Nitrobacter winogradskyi Nb-255: one gene and its partner. The protein of the gene in region 2 interacts with the protein of the main gene of each other region in a pairwise test. Links are inferred from orthologs where the notes say so. Each region holds a gene or a part of one and is shown on either strand. Other genes may lie near its edges.

What was found. The genes of interacting proteins can lie anywhere in the genome.
Region 1: the proteins of ligA (region 2) and leuS interact in binary tests that used the Escherichia coli proteins (3 or more experiments, as listed by UniProt). The link is inferred for Nitrobacter winogradskyi Nb-255 from one-to-one orthologs.

Annotation. Positions count from the first base shown.
Region 1 is NC_007406.1:105,788-112,823, reverse strand. Bases 2,822-5,977 are described here. They hold leuS (leucine--tRNA ligase), read right to left. Parts: upstream 5,674-5,977; coding sequence 3,022-5,673; downstream 2,822-3,021. Other genes in these bases: NWI_RS00485 (glutathione S-transferase N-terminal domain-containing protein), read left to right, coding at 5,827-5,977; lptE (LPS assembly lipoprotein LptE), read right to left, coding at 2,822-3,035. Outside these bases: NWI_RS00510 (ParA family protein), read left to right, coding at 1-164; NWI_RS00505 (ParB/RepB/Spo0J family partition protein), read left to right, coding at 462-1,343; holA (DNA polymerase III subunit delta), read right to left, coding at 1,412-2,440; more of lptE, read right to left, coding at 2,451-2,821; more of NWI_RS00485, read left to right, coding at 5,978-6,531; NWI_RS00480 (YggS family pyridoxal phosphate-dependent enzyme), read left to right, coding at 6,528-7,036.
Region 2 is NC_007406.1:1,157,274-1,165,326, reverse strand. Bases 2,249-5,155 are described here. They hold ligA (NAD-dependent DNA ligase LigA), read right to left. Parts: upstream 4,824-5,155; coding sequence 2,673-4,823; downstream 2,249-2,672. Other genes in these bases: recN (DNA repair protein RecN), read right to left, coding at 4,830-5,155; NWI_RS05480 (fumarylacetoacetate hydrolase family protein), read left to right, coding at 2,249-2,641. Outside these bases: NWI_RS05485 (ABC transporter ATP-binding protein), read left to right, coding at 1-1,769; more of NWI_RS05480, read left to right, coding at 1,937-2,248; more of recN, read right to left, coding at 5,156-6,515; NWI_RS05465 (outer membrane protein assembly factor BamD), read right to left, coding at 6,660-7,556; lpxC (UDP-3-O-acyl-N-acetylglucosamine deacetylase), read right to left, coding at 8,028-8,053. UniProt on the Escherichia coli protein: DNA ligase that catalyzes the formation of phosphodiester linkages between 5'-phosphoryl and 3'-hydroxyl groups in double-stranded DNA using NAD as a coenzyme and as the energy source for the reaction.

The DNA.
Region 1 (7,036 bases), 1.1 Mb from region 2 along the record:
AGGTTTACGACACCATGATCCCGCGTAACGTGCGTATTTCGGAAGCGCCGTCCTACGGCAAGCCGGTGCTGGTCTATGATCTCAAATGCAGCGGCAGCGAAGCCTATCTGAAACTCGCGACCGAGGTGATCCAGCGCGAGCGTGAATTGCGCATGGCGCATTAGAGCATCGGACCCGAAAGTGGGAACCGGTTTCGGGATAAATCCGATGCTCAATCAATTAACTGGAGCGGCGGCGCTGATTCCATTTGACCGGCCGCCGCTCTATAGCGTTTTCGAGCGAAGCGGATACCGGTTCGCGTGAAGAAAATGCGTCAAAACAATGATCTAGAGCCTCGCTTCTGATTCCATCAGAAGCGAAAAGGCTCTAGGTTTTCCCATCCCGCACGATCGGCGTCGTGCGCGAGTGATCGGACTTCAGGGCAAAGTCAGGAGCGTGAGTTGAATCCGAGGAAGCCGGCGATGGCCGATGAAGCGCGTTCGCGACTGGGGCGCGGCCTTGCAAGCCTGATCGGCGACGTCGGCGGCGAGGCCGCCCACGCCGAGCGTCCGCGCGTGCAGCGGAAGGTGCCGATCGAATTCCTGAGTCCCAATCCGCGCAATCCACGGCGCACGTTTTCCGATGTCGAGCTTGCCGAGCTGTCGGACTCCATCAAGCAGCACGGCGTCATCCAGCCGATCGTGGTGCGGCCCGTGAAGGGGATGCAGGATCGCTTTGAGATCATCGCGGGCGAGCGCCGCTGGCGCGCGGCGCAATCCGCGGGGCTGCATGAGGTCCCGATCGTACCGGTCGACGTCAGCGATCATGTCGCGCTCGAGATCGCGATCGTCGAGAACGTGCAGCGCGAGGATCTCAACGCCATGGAAGAGGCGCAGGGCTATCACGCGCTCGCCAATGAATTCAACCGTACCCAAGACGACATCGCGAAGATCGTCGGCAAGAGCCGCAGCCATGTCGCCAACATGATGCGGCTGACGAAACTGCCGGACGATGTGCGGGCGCTGATTGCATCCGGCGAACTGTCGGCGGGCCATGCGCGCGCGCTGATCGGCATGCCTGATCCTTCCACGGCGGCGAAGCGTATCATCGCGGAAGGCCTCAACGTGCGGCAGGCCGAGGCGCTCGCGCACGAGGATGGCGCCGCCGAGCGCAAGCCGCAGAAGGCGCGAGCCGACAAGGCGCGGAAGGACTCCGATACGCTGGCGCTGGAAAAGCGCGTCAGCGACGCGCTCGGCCTCGCCGTGACGGTGGATCACAAAGATCCCGGCGGCGTCGTGCAGATTCGCTATCGCGATCTCGACCAGCTTGACGAGATTCTGAAAAGGCTGGATCCGAAGGGGTGACCCGAGCTTGTTTCACCTCTCGCCGCAAGAGCGGGACGATGGGGAGGAGCAGGCGCTTCGTATCAACTCTATCCTCTCCGCCGCGCATTCACCGCGATCGACATCAGGGCGCGCTGCGTGATCGCCGACGCCAGCGCTGCCTGCTTGCGGGTTTCCAATGCGGCGCGGGCGAGCTGGTCCATCACCTGAACCAGCCGCGGGGCGCTGAAATGGCTCAACGCCGTTTCCACGGACGCCTTGCGCGAAAAATGCAGGCGCGGAAATCCGCGCTCAGTGGCTGATGAGGCCGACGCGCCTTCTTCCATCAAAAGCGCGGCCTTGTGCAGGGCGGCGACAAAACGCTGCGCGGCCGAGATGACGAGGCCCGGATAGGTGCCCGCGACCATGGCCTTGGCGAATTCGGCTTCGACCGCCGCCGGCCGGCCGGCGAAGGCGGCGTCGATGACGGGATCGAGCTTGAAGTCGGATGCGTCGGAGACCACGGCCATGACATCGAGGAGCGTGATCTCGCCTTGTCCATGGGCATAGAGGGCGATCTTGCGCAGTTCGTTGCGCGAGGCCTGACGGTCGCCGCCGAGCAGCGACATCAGCGCCGCGCGGGCGTCGGGCGCGATCTTCAGGTCGGAGGCGCGCAACTCCTCGTCGATCAGCCGCGCCAGATCGCGTTCGGTGTCGGGATAGCAGGCGATCGCCACCGCGTTCTTCGCCCGCTCGCAGGCCTTGCGCAGCGGCGATTCCGGCCTCAGTTCGCCGGCCTCGATCACGATCCGGCAATCCTGGATGGTGGAATTCGCCAGCGTATCGACGCCGCTCGCGAAGCTGCGTGACCCCGCCTTGATCCGGATGGCGCGGCGGCCGCCCAACAGCGGCACCGTCATCGCCTCGTCGACCAGACGCGAGGGCTCGGCGGCGAGATCGTCGCCGTCGAGCCGGACTAACGAAAACGGATCGTTCGGATCCTCGACGGCCGAGCTTATCAGCGCGTTGGCGCGCTCGCGCACCAGGCCGGCGTCGGGACCGTAGAGCAGGATGATCGGCCGGGCCGGATCGGGCCGGGCGAGAAAGCCGTCGATGTCCTTTCCGCGCAGCGCGACCATTCGCCGGCGATCAGGTGCCGGCGTAGAAGAACGAGGCCAGCCGGGTGTTGATGTTCTCGGCGATCTGCTCGGCGGCGCGGTCCTCCGCGTCGCGGTAGGCGCGCGCGCGGGCGAAACGCTGGAACTGGCCGGGGATGTCATAGGAGGTGCGGGCGAAAGTGGTCGCGTTGAGGACGATCTTGCCGGTGGCGACCTCGATCAACTGATAGCTCGCATCGATGCCGAAGCTCTCATTGGAGGGCAGCGCGGTGCGGGGATCAAGCATCAGCGACGACCGGCTGATGCCGAAGCGGATCTTGAGCTGGTGCGTCGGCGGCGCGCCGGTGGCGTTGCCGTAAAGCTTGAACGCGAGCGCGTTGCGAAGGGCGACCCCGATCCGCGCGTCCGGCGACGCATTGGGCTTGTCGATCGGCAGAAGCTCGACGCCCATCAGTCTGTCGCGAAGAGCCGGACCGCCATCGCCCCGCTCGGCGTACATCGGCCGGAAGCAGCCGGCCGTCAGCGCGGCCAGCACGGCCACGACGCCGATTCGGAGCGCGATGCGCGAACCGGTCCGTTCTCCGCTCCGGCGCGCCGGCGATCTACCCCACCACACTCACGATCCTCCGCGGGACGATAATGATCTTTCGAGCCTGCTTGCCGCCCAGGGCCTGCTTTACCGCATCGAGCGCCAAAACGGCAGCCTCAATTTCCGGATTTCCGGCGTCGGACGCCACCGTCACCTCGCCCCGCTTCTTGCCGTTCACCTGCACCGGCAGCGTGATGCTGTCTTCAATCAGCAAATCGGGCTCGATTTGTGGCCAGCGGGCTTGCGAGACCAGCCCGGTCTGCCCCAGCGCCCGCTGCCAGCACTCCTCGGCCAGATGCGGCATCATGGGGCTGAATATCTGCACCAGAATAATGGCCGCCTCGCGCAGGCTCCAACTCAAGTCCGGCGCCAGATCACGCGCCGGGGCGGACTTGTTGCTCCGGGAGCGGGCGAGGGCGTCGGCCAGTTCATTGGCGAACTCGCGGATATTGGCGAGGCAAACGTTGAAATGCAGCCGCTCGATCCCGGTGGAGACCCTGTCGAGTGCGCCATGCGCCGCTTTACGCAGCGTCAGCGCATCCGAGCCGAAAGTCGCAGGCCTGTCTTGCGGCGCGGCCTTGCCGGCGTCGGCCGCTTCGTTGACCAGCCGCCACAGCCGCTGCATGAAGCGCGCCGCGCCCTGCACGCCTTCCTCGCTCCAGATCACGTCGCGGTCCGGAGGCGAATCGGAAAGCATGAACCAGCGCGCGGTGTCGGCGCCGTAGCTGCCGATGATGTCGTCGGGATCGACGGTGTTGCGCTTCGACTTCGACATCTTCTCGACCGCGCCGATCTCGACCGGTTCGCCGGTCGTGATCAGCGTGGCGCGGCGGTTGTTGCCGTCGACCTCGATCCGCACCTCCTCCGGCGAGGCCCAGCCGCCGTCGGGTTTGCGGTAGGTCTCGTGCACCACCATGCCTTGCGTGAACATGCCCTTGAACGGCTCGTCCATGCCGAGGTGGCCGGTGGCCTTCATCGCGCGGGTGAAGAAGCGTGAATAGAGCAGATGCAGGATCGCGTGCTCGACGCCGCCGATATACTGGTCCACCGGCAGCATCCGGTCCGCGACCTCGCGCGTGGTCGGCGCGCTGTCGTTCCAGGGATCGGTGAAGCGCGCGAAATACCATGACGAATCGACGAAAGTGTCCATGGTGTCGGTTTCGCGCGTGGCCTTTCCGCCGCACTTAGGACAATCGACGTGCTTCCAGGTCGGATGATGGTCGAGCGCGTTGCCGGGCCTGTCGAAGGTGACATCCTCCGGCAGCGTCACCGGCAGGTCCTTTTCCGGCACCGGCACCACGTCGCAGTTGGGACAGTGGATCACCGGGATCGGGCAGCCCCAGTAGCGCTGGCGCGAGATGCCCCAGTCGCGCAGGCGAAAGTTCACCTTGCGCTCGGCGACGGGTTCGTTGCCGCGGGTCTCGCCTTCCAGGCGCTTGGCGACTTCCTCTTTCGCCGCATCAGCGCTCATGCCGTCGAGGAAGCGCGAGTTGATCATCCGCCCGTCGCCGTCATAGGCGGTGTCGGTGATGACGAAGCTCGCAGGATCCTGTCCCTCGGGACAGACCACCGGCGTGTTGCCAAGTCCGTATTTGTTGACGAAGTCGAGGTCGCGCTGGTCGTGCGCCGGGCAGCCGAAAATGGCGCCGGTGCCGTACTCCATGAGGATGAAGTTGGCGACGTAGACCGGCAGCGCCCACGCCGCATCAAAAGGATGGATCGCGCGGATGCCGGTGTCGAAGCCCATCTTTTCCGCGGTGTCGATCTCCGCCTGCGCGGTGCCGCGCTGCTTGCATTCGGCGATGAAACCGGCGAGCGCGGGATTGTCTTTCGCCGCCGCCTGCGCGAGCGGATGATCCGGCGCGATCGCCATGAACCTCGCGCCGAACAGCGTGTCGGGGCGCGTGGTGAAAATCTTCAGTTCGCTCTCATTGTTCGGGGTCGTCGTCGCGTCGAGCGCGAAGCGGATCAACAGGCCCTCCGAGCGGCCGATCCAGTTGCGCTGCATCAGCCGCACCTTGTCGGGCCAGCGGTCCAGCGTGCCGAGCGCGTCCAGCAGCTCCTGCGAGAATTTCGTGATCTTGAAGACCCACTGGTTCATCTCGCGCTGCTCGACCACGGCGCCGGAGCGCCAGCCGCGCCCGTCGATCACCTGCTCGTTGGCGAGCACGGTCATATCGACTGGATCCCAGTTGATCTTGCGCTTCTCGCGCTCGGCGAGACCGGCGCGCAGGAAGTCCAGGAACATCTTCTGCTGGTGCTTGTAGTAAGCGGGATCGCAGGTCGCGATCTCCCTCGACCAGTCGAGCGACAGCCCGATCGACCGGAGCTGCTTCTTCATCGCCTTGATGTTGTCGTAGGTCCACGCCTTGGGCGCGATCTTGCGCTCGATCGCGGCGTTCTCGGCCGGCAGGCCGAAGGCGTCCCAGCCCATCGGATGCAGCACGTTGTAGCCCCTGGCGCGCATGTAGCGCGCGATCACATCGCCGAGCGTGTAGTTGCGGACATGGCCGATGTGGATGCGCCCGGACGGATAGGGGAACATCTCCAGCACGTAGTATTTTTCGCGCGGGTCATCGTTCTTGGTGGCGAAGATCGCCTGCCTGTCCCACTCGGCTTGCCAGCGCGGTTCGGCGTCACGGGCGTTGTAACGTTCTGAGGTCATGGAAACGCGGAATTTTTCGTGATTTGCGGATATTCGACTAGGCCATGAAAGCGGAGCGGGGGTCAACGGGTCGGGCGGGCGTTGCTCGCGGTTTGCAAGCGGTGTGGTTTTGCGGTGTAAGCGGGGACGTTTCCCGCCTTCCGGAGTCACCCGATGGCCGACCTCGCAGCTTTTCTCATCACCCGCCGCTGGCCGGCGGCCCACCCGGAACGTTTGCAACTCTATTCGGTGCCGACGCCCAACGGGGTGAAGGTCTCGATCATGCTGGAGGAAACCGGGCTGCCCTATGAGCCGCATTTCGTCGATTTCGGCAGGGACGAACAGAAGAGCCGCGAATTCGTCTCGCTCAATCCCAACGGCAGGATCCCGGCGATCCTCGATCCCGACGGCCCCGGCGGCAAGCCGCTCGGCGTGTTCGAGTCGGGCGCGATTCTGCAATACCTCGCCGAGAAGACCGGACAGTTCCTGCCCGCCGATCCGGCGCGGCGCTGGCAGGCCCTGCAGTGGCTGCATTTCCAGATGGGCGGCGTCGGGCCGATGTTCGGTCAGGTGGGATTCTTCCATAAGTTCGCCGGCAGGGATTTCCAGGACAAGCGGCCGCGCGACCGCTATGTGAGCGAATCGAAGCGGCTGCTCGGTGTGATGGACACTCATCTGGCGACGAGTCGGTGGTTTTCGGGCGACGACTACACCATCGCGGATATTGCGATGCTGGGGTGGGTGCGCAACCTGATCGGGTTCTACGATGCGCGAGATCTCGTCGAATTCGATCGTTTCCGCCATGTCGGGGGCTGGCTGCAGCGAGGTCTGGCGCGCCCGGCGGTGCAGCGCGGCCTCGCAATTCCGGCGCGGCCATGACGATGGGTGAGACGGCGCCGGTCAACGGCCTTGCATCCGTGGAAGCTGAAATCGTCCGGGCGTGCCGGGACGCGCGGCGCGAGCGTTCCACGGTGACGCTGGTGGCGGTGTCGAAAACCTTCGATGCCGATGCGATCACGCCGGTGATTGCCGCGGGGCAGCGGGTTTTCGGAGAGAATCGCGTGCAGGAGGCGCAGCGAAAGTGGCCCGAGCTGATCGCGGCGCATCCCGGCCTCGCGCTGCATCTGATTGGTCCGTTGCAGTCCAACAAGGCGAAGGAAGCGGTCGCGCTGTTCGATGCCATCCATTCGGTCGACCGCGTCAGCCTTTGTGAAGCCCTGGCCAAGGAAATCGACAGGCAGAACCGGAGGCCGTCCCTGTTCGTGCAGATCAACACCGGCGAGGAGCCGCAGAAGGCCGGCGTCTCGCCGTCCAATGCCGACGATTTCATCGCGCGCTGCCGCGATACCCATGGCCTGACGATCTCGGGCCTGATGTGCATTCC
Region 2 (8,053 bases):
GCGCGGCCATCCTTATCCGCCGCCTGGTCACGGAACAGGGCATGGCCTATTGGCGGCGCTACCTCGCCGCATTCGCGCTGATGGCCGTCTCCGCGGCGGCGACGGCGACGTCGGCCTACCTGCTCGGTGAGGTCATCAATCAGGCTTACGTGGACCGCAACGTGCGCGGCATTTTCATGCTGTCCACCGTGGTGCTCGCCATCTTCGTGGCCAAGGGCGCGGCGACCTACGGTCATTCCGTGATCCTGTCCCAGATCAGCAACGCGATCCTCGCCAATAATCAGCGCCGCTTGTTCGCCAAGCTGATGAGCGAGAGCATCGGCTATTTCTCGCAACGGCATTCATCGGAATTTCTCGCGCGGCTCACGGCCGGCGCGACCTCGGTGACGCAGGTGCTCAGCCTGCTGATCAACGCGGTGGGGCGCGATCTGCTGTCGCTGATCGCACTCGTCACCGTGATGGTGATGCAGGATCCCTATATGTCGCTGTTTGGCGCGCTGGTGGCGCCGCCCGCGATGATCGTACTGCGCAAGCTGGTGAAGCGCATCAAGGGACTGGCGCACAGCCAGTTCCATGGCACCGCCGATATCATGGAGACGATGCAGGAGTCGCTGCAAGGCATTCGGACCGTCAAGGCGTTCACGCTCGAACAGACCATGCGCGAGCGGATCGACGCCAGCATCACCGCCGTCGAGCAGACCAACAACAAGATGGCGCGGGTTTCGAACCGCGCCAGCCCGCTGATGGAAACGCTCGGCGGTTTCGCCATCGCCGGCGGACTGATGTATGGCGGCTATCGCGTCGTCGCCATGGGCGCGACGCCGGGCCAGTTCTTTTCCTTCCTCACCGCCTTCCTGCTGGCCTATGAGCCCGCCAAGCGGCTGGCCCGTCTCAACATCGAACTCAACAGCAGCCTGATCGGCGCGCGCAAGCTGCTTGAGATCGTGGACAGCCCCGCCAGCGAACCCGACGACAGCGACAAGCCGGCGCTGCAACTGACCGACGCCCGCGTCGAGTTGCGGGATGTCACATTCGCCTATCGCCCGGACGAGCCCGTGCTCAAGCGCATGAGCTTCATCGCGGAGCCGGGCAGGATGACGGCGCTGGTCGGCCCCTCGGGCGGCGGAAAATCAACCGTGCTGGCGCTGCTGCTGCGCCTGTATGAAGTCACCGACGGCGACATCCTGATCGACGGGCAGTCCATCTCCGGCGTGTCGCGGACATCGCTGCGCCGGCAGATGTCCTATGTCGGCCAGGACGTCTACCTGTTCCGCGCCACGATCCGCGAGAATATCGCGTTCGGCCGCCCTGGCGCTACCGAGGACGAGATCGTCGCGGCGGCGAAAGCCGCCTGCGCCCACGACTTCATCACGGGCTTTCCGCTCGGCTACGACACTCCCGTGGGCGAGCACGGCACCCAGCTCTCCGGCGGGCAGCGCCAGCGCATCGCCGTCGCCCGCGCGCTGATCAAGGACGCGCCGATCATCCTGCTCGACGAGGCCACGGCCGCGCTCGATTCGGAATCCGAAAAGCAGGTGCAGGAGGCGATCGAGCATCTGTGCCGAAATCGCACCACGATCGTGATCGCTCACCGCCTGCACACCATCATGCACGCCGACGCCATTCTCGTGGTCGAGAACGGCGAGATCGTCGAGCGCGGACGCCACGACGATCTTCTGCGAAGCGGCGGGCGCTATGCTTCGTTCTTTCGCCTGCAACACCGGGAGACAGCGCCGCTGACGCTGGCTCCCTTGAGCGCGTCGGCGTAGAGCCTTACCGCTTCTGATGGAATCAGAGGCGGGCTCCACGATTTTGATCTGACGCGTTTTCTTCACGCGAATGCGTATCCGCTTCGCTCGAAAACGCTATGATGTCATCGCACCTGTCCGCGGTGACGATCTCATCGCGCAAGCGCAGGCAGAGCGGAGAGCACCGCATGAGCGCATCGCCGTTTGTGATTCCAGAGCCGCCCCGACCTGTCATCGCGGTCGCGGGCGGCAACGGCTTCTTTCCGGTCCGCCGCATCTGGTGCGTCGGCCGCAACTATCTCGATCACATCCGCGAACTACGCAACGACGAGCGCGCGACGCCTTTTTTCTTCGCGAAGCATGCCGACATGATCGAGGCCGACGGCGCGACCATTCCCTATCCGCCTCTCACCCATGATCTGCATCACGAAGTCGAGCTGATCGTCGCGATGAAGAGCGGGAGCTTGCGCATCCCGGCCGACACCGCGCTCGATCACGTCTATGGCTACGCGGTCGGCATCGATCTCACCCGGCGCGACCTGCAAAACGCCGCGCGCAAGAAGGAACAGCCGTGGGAGATCGCGAAGTCATTCGATCACACGGCGCCCTGCGGCGCGCTGCAACCAACAGCGAAGATCGGCCATCCATCGAAGGGCCGTATCTGGCTCGCGGTCAACGGCAAGGAAACCCAGTCCGGCGATCTCGCGCAGATGATCTGGAACGTTCCGGAGATCATCGCGCAACTTTCGAAACAGGTCTCGCTTGACGCAGGCGACATCATCATGACCGGTACGCCGGCCGGGGTCTCCGCCCTGCATCCGGGCGACCATGTCGAATGCGGCTGCGACGGCGTCGGCAAACTGACGATAACGATCGGCCAGCCGGCGGCCTGAACGTCCTTGACACGGCACTCCGGAAGATCGGCTATCCTTCGATCAGCTTCAGCCACTCGTCCTCGGAGATTACTTTCACGCCGAACTTCTCGGCATCCTTGAGCTTCGATCCGGCTCCGGGACCTGCGACGACCAGATCGGTCTTCTTCGACACCGAGCTGGACGTTTTCGCGCCCACGCGCTCGGCCGATGCTTTTGCTTCATCGCGCGTGAATTTTTCCAGCGAGCCTGTGAACACCACGGTCTTGCCCGCCACGGCCGAGTCGCTGCGGGCCTGCGCGACCGGCAGCACTTCGATTTCTTCAAGCAGATCGTTCAGCGCCTTGACGTTGCGCGGCTCGGCAAAGAACTCGACCACCGCGTCGGCAACGATATCGCCGATGCCTCCGATGTTGGTAAGATCGGCATAGGCCTCGGAATCATTGCCTGCTTCCGTCTGCGCCGCCGCGGCCTCCGTCATGGCGCTGCGGAAACTTTCGATACTGCCATAGTGTCGCGCCAGCAGCTTGGCATTGCCCTCGCCGACGTGGCGGATGCCGAGCGCGAAGATCAGCCGGTTGAGTTCGATCCTGCGGCGAGCGTCGATCGCGGCGAACAGGTTGCGCACCGACACATCGCCATAGCCGTCGCGATCGCGCAGCTTGTTCTCCGCACGCGCGTCGCGCTCCTGCAACGTGAAGATATCGACCGGGTGCATGACAAGGCCGTCGTCATAGAATTCCTGTATCTGCTTTTCGCCGAGGCCGTCGATGTCGAAAGCAAGGCGCGAGACGAAATGCTTGAGCCGCTCCACCGCCTGCGCCGGGCAGATCAGCGCGCCGGTGCAACGGCGCACCGCCTCGCCCTCCTCGCGCACGGCGTGGCTGCCGCAGATCGGACACCTGTCGGGAAACTCATATCGCTTAGCGTTCGCCGGGCGTTTTTCGATGATCACGCTGACCACTTGCGGAATCACATCGCCGGCGCGCTGCACCACCACGGTATCGCCGATGCGAAGGTCAATACCGTCGCGGATCGGCTGACCATCGTTGCCGAGGCCCCTGATGTAATCCTCATTGTGCAGCGTGGCATTCTGCACCACCACGCCACCGACGGTGACGGGTTCGAGCCGCGCCACCGGCGTCATCGCGCCGGTCCGGCCGACCTGGATGTCGATGCCCCTGAGGATCGTCATCGCCTGTTCGGCGGCGAACTTGTGTGCGATCGCCCAGCGCGGGCTTCGCGACACGAAGCCGAGGCGTTCCTGCCAGTCGAGCCGGTCCACCTTGTAGACCACGCCGTCGATGTCGTAGCCGAGCGTGGCGCGTTGCTCACCGATGCGGCGATAAAACGCCAGCACCTCATCGACGCTGTGACATAGCTGGATCAGCGGATTGACGATAAAGCCAACGTCCCTGAGCCACTCCAGCATGTCGTTCTGGGTTTCGGCGGGCCGATCAGTCATCTCGCCCCAGGCATAGGCGAAGAACTTCAACGGACGCGAGGCGGTGATCGATACATCCTTCTGGCGCAAAGAACCGGCCGCCGAATTGCGCGGATTGGCGAACACGGTATCGCCAGCCTCTTGCTGCTTTTTATTCAGAGCAAGGAAGTCCTCTTTCAGCATATAGACCTCGCCGCGCAGCTCGCAGGCGGTGGGGATGTTGTGGCCGTTCAGTTTGTGCGGCACGTCCGCGATGGTGCGGACATTCGCGGTCACGTCCTCGCCGGTGAAGCCGTCGCCGCGCGTCGCCGCGCGCACCAGGTCGCCGTTCTCGTAACGCAACGACAGCGACAATCCATCGATCTTCGGCTCGGCAACGATGGCGGGCATGTCATCCGCACCAAGTTTCAGAAAACGCCGGATGCGCTCGACGAACTCGGCAACCTCAGCGTCGCTGAAGGCGTTGCCGAGCGACAGCATCGGCACCGCATGCTGCACTTTCGCGAAGCCGCGCGCGGGCGCGGCGCCGACCGTCTGCGTGGGCGAACTTGCGGTGACGAGGTCCGGAAAGCGGGCCTCGATCGCTTCGAGCCGCCGCTGCAACGCGTCGTAGGTAGCGTCGGAGACCGTTGGCGCGTCCTGCTGGTAGTAGCGCTCGTTATGCGTCTCGATCTCAAGCGCCAGCCTCTTGTGCTCGACCCTGGCCTGCGACCTGGTGAGGGAATCGACGGGCGGAGGCGTTTTTGACTTGGCCGCCACAGCTACTCACCCCGCCGCTTTCAACAGCCGGTCCGCGGCGGCGCGGGCCTCCGCGGTGATCTCGGCTCCGGCAAGCATCCGCGCGATCTCCTCGCGGCGGTGATCCTCCGCCAGCGTCGCAACCCGCGTGGCGACACGCTTGCCACGGTCCAGCGCATCTTTTGAGATGAGCAGATGTTGATCAGCGCGCACCGCAACCTGGGGCGCGTGCGTCACCGCCATCACCTGCACCTTGCAGGCCAAGCGCGACAGCCGCGCGCCGATGGCGTCGGCCACCGCACCGCCGACCCCGGTGTCGATCTCGTCGAACACCAGCGTCGGCGCCGAGCCCTTGTCGGAGAGCACCACCTTCAGCGCCAGCAGGAAGCGTGACAGTTCGCCTCCCGATGCGACCTTCATCAGCGGCCCGGGACGCGTGCCGGGATTGGTCTGCACCCAGAACTCGACGCGGTCGAAGCCTTGCGGCCCCGGCGTGGACGGATCGGAATCGATGTGCGTCGAAAATCTGGCGCGCTCAAGCTTCAACGGCGCAAGCTCCACATTGACCGTCTTGTCGAGCTTGTCGGCAGCCTTCTTGCGCGCCACCGAGAGTTTCGCAGCCGCCGCCGCATAACGTTTGTCGGCGTCGGCCGCCTCTTTCTCCAGAACAGTCAGTCGATCCGCGCCGGCGTCAATCAACGCAACCTGCGCTGCATACTTCGCGGCAAGCGCGGCAAGTCCCTCGACCGGCGTCGCATATTTTCGCGAGGCCGCGCGCAGCGCGAACAGCCGCTCCTCGATGCGCTCCAGTTCAGCCGGATCGAAATCCGAAGCGGCGAGCGCTGCCGCGAGATGCTGGTCGGCCTCCTCCAGCGCGTTGATGGCGGCGTCGATCGACCTGACCGCGGGCTCGACCAGTTGCCGCGAACTCGCGGCGCGCCGTTCGAGCCGCCGCACCGCCGCCGACAAGACGCTCGCCGGCGAACCATGACCGCTGACGACGTCTCGCGCCTCGCGCAGGTCGGCCGCGATCTTCTCGCCCGCCATCATCGCGGCGCGGCGTTCGGCAAGCGCGGTTTCCTCGCCCTCCTGCGGCGCGAGCTGTGTCAACTCCTCGGAGGCGTGACGCAAATACTCGGCCTCCTGCGCGGCGCGCTCCACGCCGGCGCGATGATCTTCAAGCGCCACGCGGGCGCGGCGACGCGCTTCCCACAGCACTTCCAGCGCGGAGACCTCGGTATCCAGTCCGGCAAAGGCATCGAGCAGCCGGCGGTGGGTCGATGCATCGACCAGCGCCCGCTCGTCGTGCTGGCCGTGAATCTCCACCAGCGTCGCGCCGACCGCTTTCAAGGTCTGCACGCTGATCGCCTGATCATTGATGAAAGCCCGGGTGCGGCCGTCGGCAAGCTGGACGCGCCGCAGGATCATCTCGCCCGATTCTTCAGAAATAGAGTTCTCGATGTCATTGGCGGCAAGCATGGCGCAGGCCGGATGGTTCTTCGGAACATCGAAGGTGGCCGTGACCTGCCCCTGCTCCGCGCCGTGGCGAACCAGCCCGGCGTCGCCGCGGCCGCCGAGCGCGAGCGCAAAGGCATCAAGCAGAATGGATTTTCCCGCGCCGGTCTCGCCGGTCAACACCGCAAGACCGGAGGCGAACTCGATATCGAGCCGCTCGATCAGGACGATGTCGCGGATCGAAAGGCGCGCAAGCATGGGAGGCCGGTTCCTGCCAAAGGCCGTTGAGAAATGTGGAAAAGCGTAGCGCAAAGACTGGAGCCTGACCCAACTCCGTTGAACCGGACTCCAGCCCCATCCTTGTGACTGTGCATGATCTTATCCGAAAATCGGGATCATGCTCTAGCCAAGGCCCACCTTCCTGAACGCCTTGCTGATCCACGAACTCTTGTTCTCGCTGGGCTGGCTTCCACCCGAGGTCACGAGATTGTAGGCGTCCTTGTACCAGTGGCTGTCAGGGAAATTATGGCCAAGCACGGCCGCGGCGGTCTGCGCCTCGGCAACGATTCCAATCGCCATGTAGGCCTCGGTCAGCCGCGCCAGCGCCTCCTCGACGTGCCGCGTGGTCTGGAAGCGCGTCACCACCGTCTTGAAGCGGTTGATCGCGCCGGTATAGTCACGCCGCTCCATGTAGTAGCGGCCGACCGCCATTTCCTTGCCGGCGAGCTGATCGCGCGCGCCCTGAAGCTTCTTCTTGGCTTCACCGGCGTATTCGGACGTCGGATATTTCCGGATCACCTCTTCCAGGGTGCGCATCGCCTTCTCGGTACGAGCCTGGTCGCGCGAGACATCGGCGATCTGATCGTAATTAGAGACGGCAATCAAATACTGCGCATAGGCGGCGTCCGGACTGCCCGGATGGAGCGTCACGTAGCGCGACGCGGAGCCGATGCAGGTGTCGTAATCGCCGGCCTGATAAGATGCGTAGGCCGACATCAGCAGCGACTTCCGCGCCCACTCCGAATACGGGTGTTCGCGGTCGACCTCGTCGAACTTCTTCGTGACCGCCTTGAGATCGCGCTGTTTGTTCATGAGGAACAAGCCCTCATTGTAGAGCTTGTCCGCCGGTTCGTCGCTGAAGGTCTCTTCGTCCTTCGCCGTGAACTTGTCCAGGAGCGGCCCGGTCCCGCACGCGGCAACGGTCACGGCGGCGAGTGCAAGACAGGCGGCGAGCCGCAGTTTCCGGCCAAGCCGCCCGAGAGAGGCGCGGTCCATGAAAACGCGCCGTCCGAGCGCCATATGCTTAGCCACCATTGGTGAAAATCCGAGGTCCGTCATCCGGCGATCCAGGCAGTGGAGCAGTTCTCATTTCTGATTGAATCAGAAGCGAAGCTCAAGACATTGGTTTTAGAGCATTTTCCGGGTAAGTGGAATCCGGTTCGCTCGAAAACGCAACAGATGCTCTCTCACCGCGAAAAGTCACTGTAAGCGTGCCACGCCCGAGGACATGGTTCGTTCCGAAAACGCTACAGCAAACGGGAACGCGCACCTTGCACCCGCCCGTTTAGCCCACAAGCAGCCGTTCACCAACGGGGTAAGCAGGTATTTCGCCGGGATTAAGGCAGAACGACGACCACGATCCGGTAATGCTTGCGGTGCCAGAAGGCTTGGCCCCTGCAAGCCGCCACGGCACAAACACGGATCGGCGCGCATACGCAGCAGAACGGCTTAAAAGGTGCGAGACTCGAACAGTGCGAGACCCGGTGAGGATCAGGACACGTTGGGACCATAGGCTG